DNA from 2 places in the Arthrobacter sp. UNCCL28 genome. Region 2 is predicted to be linked to the other one. Evidence: riboswitches for the same ligand, from Rfam matches in the RefSeq annotation. Region 2 holds a riboswitch; the other holds the start of a gene.

What was found. A riboswitch is a leader RNA that binds a small molecule or an ion and turns the genes downstream of it on or off. The one in region 2 is predicted to bind glycine.
Region 1: it holds a riboswitch for glycine, as region 2 does, so the genes downstream of both, gcvP (aminomethyl-transferring glycine dehydrogenase) here and gcvP (aminomethyl-transferring glycine dehydrogenase) in region 2, are expected to answer to the same signal.

What each region holds. Positions count from the first base shown of each region.
Region 1 is NZ_FMWE01000014.1:41,242-45,393, forward strand. It holds gene BLQ01_RS21545 (MFS transporter) at 1-641, opposite strand, end outside; gene BLQ01_RS21550 (TetR/AcrR family transcriptional regulator) at 715-1,254, shown strand; glycine riboswitch at 1,348-1,445, shown strand; gene gcvP (aminomethyl-transferring glycine dehydrogenase) at 1,626-4,152, shown strand, end outside.
Region 2 is NZ_FMWE01000008.1:5,679-9,830, forward strand. It holds gene gcvP (aminomethyl-transferring glycine dehydrogenase) at 1-2,022, opposite strand, end outside; glycine riboswitch at 2,182-2,280, opposite strand; gene BLQ01_RS18360 (PucR family transcriptional regulator) at 2,356-3,885, opposite strand; gene speB (agmatinase) at 4,074-4,152, shown strand, end outside.

The DNA.
Region 1 (4,152 bases), on a different contig from region 2:
ACGCGGCCGGGATTGGCGTCCTTGGATTCCGGAATGAGTGCCCTGCCGAAAACAAGAAGCGGCAGGAGCAGGAAAGCGGCCACGAGGAAGACCGCACCCCACCAGAAGTGCTCTACCAACCAACCGCCGAAGATGGGTCCAAGGGCGGCACCACCGGAGAAACCGGCAGCCCAGACAGCGATGGCAAGCCGGCGCCGGTTGGGATCGGCGAAGATGTTCCGGATCAAGGACAGCGTTGAGGGCATCAGCATGGCGCCGAAGACGCCAAGGCCGGCGCGTCCTGCAATGAGCCACTCAGCCGAAGGCGCGAAAGCTGTAGCAGCCGAAACCGCCGCGAAGCCCGTGCTGCCGATCAGCAGCAGCCGCCGTCGTCCGATCCTGTCGCCGAGGTTGCCCATGGATACCAGCAACGCGGCAAGAACCAGCGGGTAGGCGTCAACGATCCAGAGCAATTGGACGCCGCCGACGTCCAGGGAGCGGGCAATTTCGGGCAGGGCAAAGGTGAGCGCGGTGTTGTCGACGGCCACCAGCAGCACCGGAAACATCAGGAGTGCCAGAGCCGTCCAGTCGCGCCACGGTGCTGCCTGGCCCTTAACGGGATCAGCGGAACGGGGTGCTTGGGTTGGGGACGGCGAGAACATTCCACTACTGTACCGTCCAGACGGTATAGTTTCAACTGACCAGCCCCATGAGCCTTTAGGGAATGATGGACACATGCCACGAAAACCAGTTGCCCGGGACGCGGTCCTGGATGCCTTTGAAGCCCTCCTTATAGAGGTAGGGGAGAGGGCTGCCACCCTCGACGCCGTTGCCAAACGTGCCGGGGTATCCAAAGGTGGGCTGCTCTACCACTTCCCCAACAAGGAAGCGCTGATCACGGCACTGTTGGAACGCCTGGACTTACTCGCCGATGAAGACACTGAACTAATGAAGGCAGCACCCGATGGTTCGGCTGCCTACTTCATCCGGTCATCGCTCTGGGCAGATACCCCCATGGACAGGGCCTTCGTCGCTGCCACCCGCCTGGCTGAAGTGGCCCACGAGGAAACCCGCCGCCGGTTCGCCGCCATCCAGCAGCGCTGGCTGGACGTGCTGGCCGAAGACGTCGGACCGGAGGTTGCCAAGGCCGTCAGCTATATGGGCGACGGCCTCTATTTCAATGCCATCTTTGAAGGCGGCCAGGAAGGCGGCAACGCCGGGCGGGAGGCCGACGTCGAAATCCTGCTCGGGGTCCTGGAGCGGCTGCGGAAGTAGTGATTCATCCATTTGCTGCAGAGCCCGGCGCGTAGGACAATTAACTCTTGTGGCGTGCCCAACAAGGTGCCCACCTACAACTGAACATGCCTTTGATCTGCGGCGGGAGAGTCCTGCAAGCAAGTGATGCAGGCGCCGTAGGAGCAAACCCTCCCCAGGAATCTCTCAGGCCCACGCACCGCCGCGGCAAGGCAACTCTGGAAAGCAGCAGGCACTCAGCACACCTCAGGGTGGATGGGCGCTGTGCTCACCGACGGTGCAAGCGATGGTTGTTCACGCAACCCGCGGAAACTCTCAGGTCCAATACAGAGCGGGGAGGAACCCAGCCGCTGTGGCGTACCCAAACGCCGCCCAAGTAATGGAGTTCCTTCGTGACGGTTAGTTCTGCCTCCACCACCTTCGTCGATCGGCATATTGGCGCCCGCCGCCAGTCCGAGATTGAGACCATGCTCAAGTCCGTCGGCTACGACACCGTCGATTCGCTGGTCGACACCGCCGTTCCGAACGATATCCGCCAGGATGTTGCCCTCACCCTGGAAAACGCGCTGAGCGAAGTCGAGGTTCTTGCCGAACTGCGCAAGCTCGCATCCAAGAACAAGACTGCCGTCCAGATGATCGGCCAGGGCTACTATGACACCGTGACCCCGCCGGTGATCCGCCGCAACATCCTTGAGTCCCCGGCCTGGTACACCGCCTACACCCCGTACCAGCCGGAAATCTCCCAGGGCCGCCTTGAAGCGCTGCTGAACTTCCAGACCATGGTCCAGGACCTGGTTGGCCTGCCCATCGCCAACGCCTCCCTGCTTGACGAAGCAACCGCCGTTGCCGAAGCCGTCCTCATGATGCGCCGCGCCAACAAGAACAAGGCTGTCCAGGACGGCAAGACCGTCCTCGATGCCGACTGCCTCCCGCAGACCATCGCCATCGTCAAGGGCCGCGCCGAAGCACTCGGCTTCGAGGTTGAGGTCGCCGATCTCTCCCTGGGCCTCCCGGAAGGAGCCATCAACGGCGTTGTCCTGCAGCAGCCCGGCGTTTCCGGCCGCGTGTTCGACCACTCTGCTGTCATTGCTGAAGCCAAGGAACGCGGCGCGCTGGTCACGGTCGCAGCCGACCTCCTCTCCCTGACGCTCATCACCCCTCCCGGTGAGCAGGGCGCCGATATTGCTGTTGGTTCCGCGCAGCGCCTGGGTGTTCCGCTGTTCTTCGGCGGCCCGCACGCGGCCTACATGGCCGTCCAGAAGGGCCTGGAGCGTTCCATGCCCGGCCGTCTGGTGGGCGTTTCGAAGGACGACGCCGGTGTCCCCGCCTACCGCTTGGCGCTGCAGACACGTGAGCAGCACATCCGCCGCGAGAAGGCCACCTCCAACATCTGCACCGCGCAGGCACTGCTGGCCATCGTGGCCTCCATGTACGCCGTTTACCACGGCCCGGAGGGTTTGAAGGCGATTGCCGAGACCGCCCACAGCCACGCCCGCACCCTCGCAGCGTCACTGAAGGCTGCCGGCGTCGAGGTCCTTCACGGTTCCTTCTTCGACACCATCACGGTCCGCGTCCCGGGCAAGGCTGCAGAGATCGTCGCTGCTGCCGAGGCCAAGGGCATCAACCTGCGCGGCGTTGACGCTGACACTGTTGGTATCTCTGTTGATGAGACCACCACGTCAGAGGTTGTCGCTGACGTCGCTGCTGTCTTCGGGGCTTCGGTTTCCGAAGCCGTTGAAGGCTTCGCGCTTGAAGCTTCCGTGGAGCGCACCAGCGACTTCATGCAGCACCCGGTGTTCAACACGCACCGCTCCGAAACCCAGCTCCTGCGCTACATCCGGAAGCTCTCGGACCGGGACCTCGCGCTGGACCGCACCATGATCCCGCTGGGTTCGTGCACCATGAAGCTGAACGCCACCGCTGAGATGGAAGCCATTTCCTGGCCCGAGTTCGCCTCCATCCACCCGTTCGCTCCGGATTCCCAGACCGAGGGCTGGCGTGAACTCATCACGGACCTCGAATCCCAGCTGACCGAGATCACCGGCTACGACCAGGTTTCCATCCAGCCGAACGCCGGTTCCCAGGGCGAGCTCGCGGGTCTGTTGGCCATCCGTGGCTACCACCTGTCCCGTGGCGACGAGCAGCGCAACGTCTGCCTCATTCCCGCGTCCGCCCACGGCACCAACGCGGCCTCGGCAGTGCTGGCCGGGATGAAGGTTGTTGTGGTGGCCACGGCTGCTGACGGCACGATCGATCACGCGGACCTTGCCGCCAAGATCGAGGCCAACCGCGAGGTGTTGTCGGCCATCATGATCACCTACCCGTCCACGCATGGTGTGTACGATGCCGACGTCCGCGAAGTCTGCGACGCCATCCACGCAGCCGGCGGTCAGGTCTACATTGACGGCGCAAACCTCAACGCCCTTGTTGGGCTCGCTCAGCCGGGCAAGTTCGGCGGCGACGTATCCCACCTGAACCTGCACAAGACGTTCTGCATCCCGCACGGCGGCGGCGGCCCGGGTGTCGGGCCTGTGGCAGCCAAGGCGCACCTTGCACCGTTCATGCCAGGCGATGCAGCCTCCTGGACCGAAGGCAACGACGTGCCCATTTCGGCATCGCGTTTCGGTTCCGCCGGCGTTCTGCCCATCTCCTGGGCCTACGTGAAGCTCATGGGTGGCCAGGGCCTCACCGAGGCAACCAAGTCGGCGCTGCTGGCTGCAAACTACATCGCATCCCGCCTGAACGACCACTTCCCGGTCCTCTACACCGGCGAGGGCGGACTGGTGGCCCACGAGTGCATCCTGGACCTCCGCGAACTGACGGCCAAGACCGGCGTCACCGCTGAGGACGTTGCCAAGCGCCTGATCGACTTCGGCTTCCACGCCCCCACCCTGGCCTTCCCGGTTGCCGGAACCCTGA
Region 2 (4,152 bases):
GTTGGCGCCGTCAACGTACACCTGGCCGCCGGCTGCGTGGATGGCGTCGCAGACTTCGCGGACGTCGGCATCGTACACACCGTGCGTGGACGGGTAGGTGATCATGATGGCCGACAACACCTCGCGGTTGGCCTCGATCTTGGCGGCAAGGTCCGCGTGATCGATAGTCCCATCAGCAGCCGTGGCCACCACAACAACCTTCATGCCGGCCAGCACTGCCGAGGCTGCGTTGGTACCGTGGGCCGAGGCAGGAATGAGGCAGACGTTGCGCTGCTCGTCGCCACGGGACAGGTGGTAGCCGCGGATCGCCAGGAGTCCCGCGAGCTCGCCCTGGGAACCGGCGTTCGGCTGGATGGAAACCTGGTCGTAGCCGGTGATCTCCGTCAGGTCCGCTTCGAGGTCCTCGATCAGCTCGCGCCAGCCCGCTGTCTGGTGGTCCGGAGCGAACGGGTGGATGGAGGCGAACTCGGGCCAGGAAATGGCTTCCATCTCAGCGGTGGCGTTCAGCTTCATGGTGCACGAGCCCAGCGGGATCATGGTGCGGTCCAGCGCGAGGTCCCGGTCTGACAGCTTGCGGATATAGCGCAACAGCTGCGTCTCGGAACGGTGCGTGTTGAACACCGGGTGCTGGAGGAAATCGGAGGTGCGGACTACCTCAGCGGGCAATTCGAATCCGGTGGCGTCCCCTACCGGGCCGGCACCAAAGGCGACGGCCACAGCGGAGAGGACCTCCGGCGTCGTGGTTTCATCAACGGAAACGCCAACAGTGTCCGCGTCGATGAGGCGCAGGTTGATGCCGCGGGCTTCGGCGGCGGCGATGACCTTGTCTGCCTTGCCCGGCACGCGGACCGTGAGGGTGTCGAAGAAGGATTCGGAGATGAGTTCGCGGCCGGCTTTCTGCAGGGTCGCGGCCAAAACGCGGGCGTGGCCGTGGACTGTCTCGGCGATCGACTTCAAGCCTTCGGGACCGTGGTACACCGCGTACATGGAGGCAACAATCGCAAGCAGGGCCTGTGCGGTGCAGATGTTGGACGTCGCCTTTTCGCGGCGGATGTGCTGCTCGCGGGTCTGCAGGGCGAGGCGGTAAGCGGGGACGCCGGCGTTGTCCTTGGACACACCCACGATCCTGCCCGGGAGGGTGCGTTCCATGCCTTCGCGGACGGCCATGTACGCGGCGTGCGGGCCGCCGAAGAACAGCGGGACACCAAAGCGCTGCGCAGTTCCGACGGCGATGTCCGCACCTTGTTCGCCGGGGGGCGTGATGAGGGTGAGCGCCAGCAAATCAGCGGCAACTGTGACCAGCGCGCCGCGTTCCTTCGCGGATGCGATCACAGCGGAGTGGTCGAACACGCGGCCCGAAACACCGGGCTGCTGAAGGACGATGCCGTTGATGTCGCCATCGGGAAGGCTTGCCGAAAGGTCAGTGATGACAACCTCGAAGCCAAGAGCCTCGGCGCGGCCCTTCACAATGGCGATGGTCTGCGGAAGGAGGTCGGCGTCCAGGACCGTCTTGCCGTCCTTGGCCGTCTTGGACTTGTTGGCCCGGCGCATCAACAGCACAGCCTCGGCCACGGCAGTGGCTTCATCCAGCAACGACGCGTTGGCAACCGGCAGCCCCGTGAGGTCCTGCACCATGGTCTGGAAGTTCAGCAGCGCTTCGAGGCGGCCCTGGGAAATCTCCGGCTGGTAGGGCGTGTACGCCGTGTACCATGCGGGTGCTTCGAGGATGTTGCGGCGGATGACCGGGGGCGTGACGGTGTCGTAGTAGCCCTGGCCGATCATTTGAACGGCGGTCTTGTTCTTGGACGCGAGCTTGCGGAGCTCGGCGAGGACCTGCACCTCGGTAAGGGCGTCCTGCAACTTCAGGGCCGTGTCCTGGCGGATGGAATCAGGGACGGCGACGTCCACGAGTCCGTCGACAGAGTCGTAGCCGATGGCCTTGAGCATGGTGTCAACATCGGCTTGGCGGCGGGCGCCGATGTGCCGGTCCGCGAAGGCGGTGGGGGTTGATTGAACAGTCAAGAGGAACTCCATGATTCAGGCGCCCAGTGAGCGCCACGATGATGTGGGGTTCCTCCCCGCTCTGTATTGGACCTGAGAGATTCCGCAGACTGTGTTTCCACATGCCGTCTGCTTGCACCGTCGGTGAGCCCGGTTACCCGGACTGCTTTCCAGAGTTGCCTACCCGCGGCGGTACATGGGCCTGAGAGATTCCTGGGGAGGATTTGCTCCTACGGCGCCCGACTGGATGTACCGGCAGGACTCTCCCGCCGCAGATCAAAAGCGTTGCATCACCATGAGTGACACGCTTCACACCATAGCCGCTTCCCGCGAAAAAGCGCAAGCAAGGTGTGGCTACTGATGCATCGCCTCGTGGATCTGCAGGGCGAACCAGAGCTGGGCAACTGTGGACGTTTCCCCCATGTCCAGCCCCGTCAGTTCGCCGATTTTCCGCATCCGGTAAATGATGGTTTGCCGGTGGGCGAAGAGCGCAGCCGCGGTCTTTTGCCAGGAACGCTGCGAGTCCAAATACGTCCTCAACGTCAGGATGAGGTCGCCTTCCTGGCTCTGTTCGTAGTCGAAAATCGGCCCGAGCAACCGTCTCACCAGCGCCGTTCCTTCCTCGAATCCGGTAAGCCCAAGCCACGACGGCCCTTCGGCATAGCGGGCCAGCCCCAGCTTGTTGGCCCGGGCGGAACCAAGTGCCCAGAGGGACTCCTGCAATGCGCGTTGGATAGTGGACACTGCTGCCGGTGCGCTGATTCCGATCGAGGTTTCCAGGCCGGCGCAATGAACCAGGACGTCGTCCGGCACGCCTGCCGGGACCACCACGTGGAGCCTGTTGTTCCGCTTCAGCGATGCCGACGCAACCCCGTGCCGCCACAGTTCGATGTGTACGTTGGCCAGCTTGTCGCCGTCGTCCGCAGTTTTTTGGTCGGTCGCTTTTGGTTCGGCGGCCGCCGTCAGGGAGGCGAGCAGGAATTCCTCGGGCGGAACGTCGAATGCAGCCAGCCGGCTCTCCATCTCCGCGGCCCCGAGGCGCCCGTCCATGGCCTGCAGCAGGAACTCGCCGGCAAGGCGATGGCGGCCTTCCAGGGACAAGACAATGCGCGACAACTGCAGTCCCAGCACCGTTGCGGCATGGAGAAGCACGACGGCGTCCGGGTGCGGTTCGTTGTTGGGCAGCACCACCAGGAGCGCGTTGGCATGGGTGGGAATGTCCATGGTGAGCACGTGCCGGCCGCGGATGCGGTGCCATTGGAAGTTCTTCCCCGCGAGGGATACCTGCCCGGACAAGGGAGCCCACTCTTCGGCCAGGAACACCGGGAGGGACTGCCCGTCGGGATGCCAGGGGTGGAGGCAACGGCGGTCCACCACGAACAGGTCCGCGTCGAGTTCGGTGGCCAGCCGCTGGACCAGGCTTTGCCAGTGGTCCTCGGAGGCTCCGGCGGTGCGGAGGAGATCGTAGACGCGGGCCGTTTGCCGCAGCCGGCGCGACTCTTCGAGCAGGGAGGACTCGGCTACCGACCGGGCTATCGCGATGAATGGCAGCGGGTACGGGATGTTGATCAGGGGCAAGGGGAGCTGCTCGCAGGCGGCCAGGAATTTCCGAGTGAGGGGCGGTGCGTGCATTTTCTCGCCAATGGCCAGCGCACTGGCGCCGCTGTCCATGAGGGCCTCGGCGAGCGCCACCTGGCCTGCTGCGTCGGCGGGTATGGAGAGGCCGTTGGTCATCATGAGTTCTCCGCCGGTGACCCATTCCCAGAGCTTGGGCAGGTCTGAGGTGTGGGCCCAGGTGATGCGGTTGTCCAGGCCGGCTTTTCCGGCCAGGAGGGTGAGTCCGAGTTGCGGCTCTGCGATGAGTTCAGCGACGGTAATCGCCATGTTTCCGCTCCGGTTCCTGGCCTTTGTGTTGGGTCCTGCCGCGCGGTTCAGCGGGACTTAGACATTCGTCTAAACGGCTCGGCCATTTGTAGTCAATGTACCGCTATCCGGGGTGATCCACGTCACCAACAATGGAATTACGTACTTCCCGCTCAACGGCGAGCACCCCTCACCCCAAGGATCCGTCAATGACAACGCACAAGCCCATCGGCCCGGTTGATGCAACCAAAGTCCCCCGGTATGCAGGCCTCGGCACCTTTGCCCGTC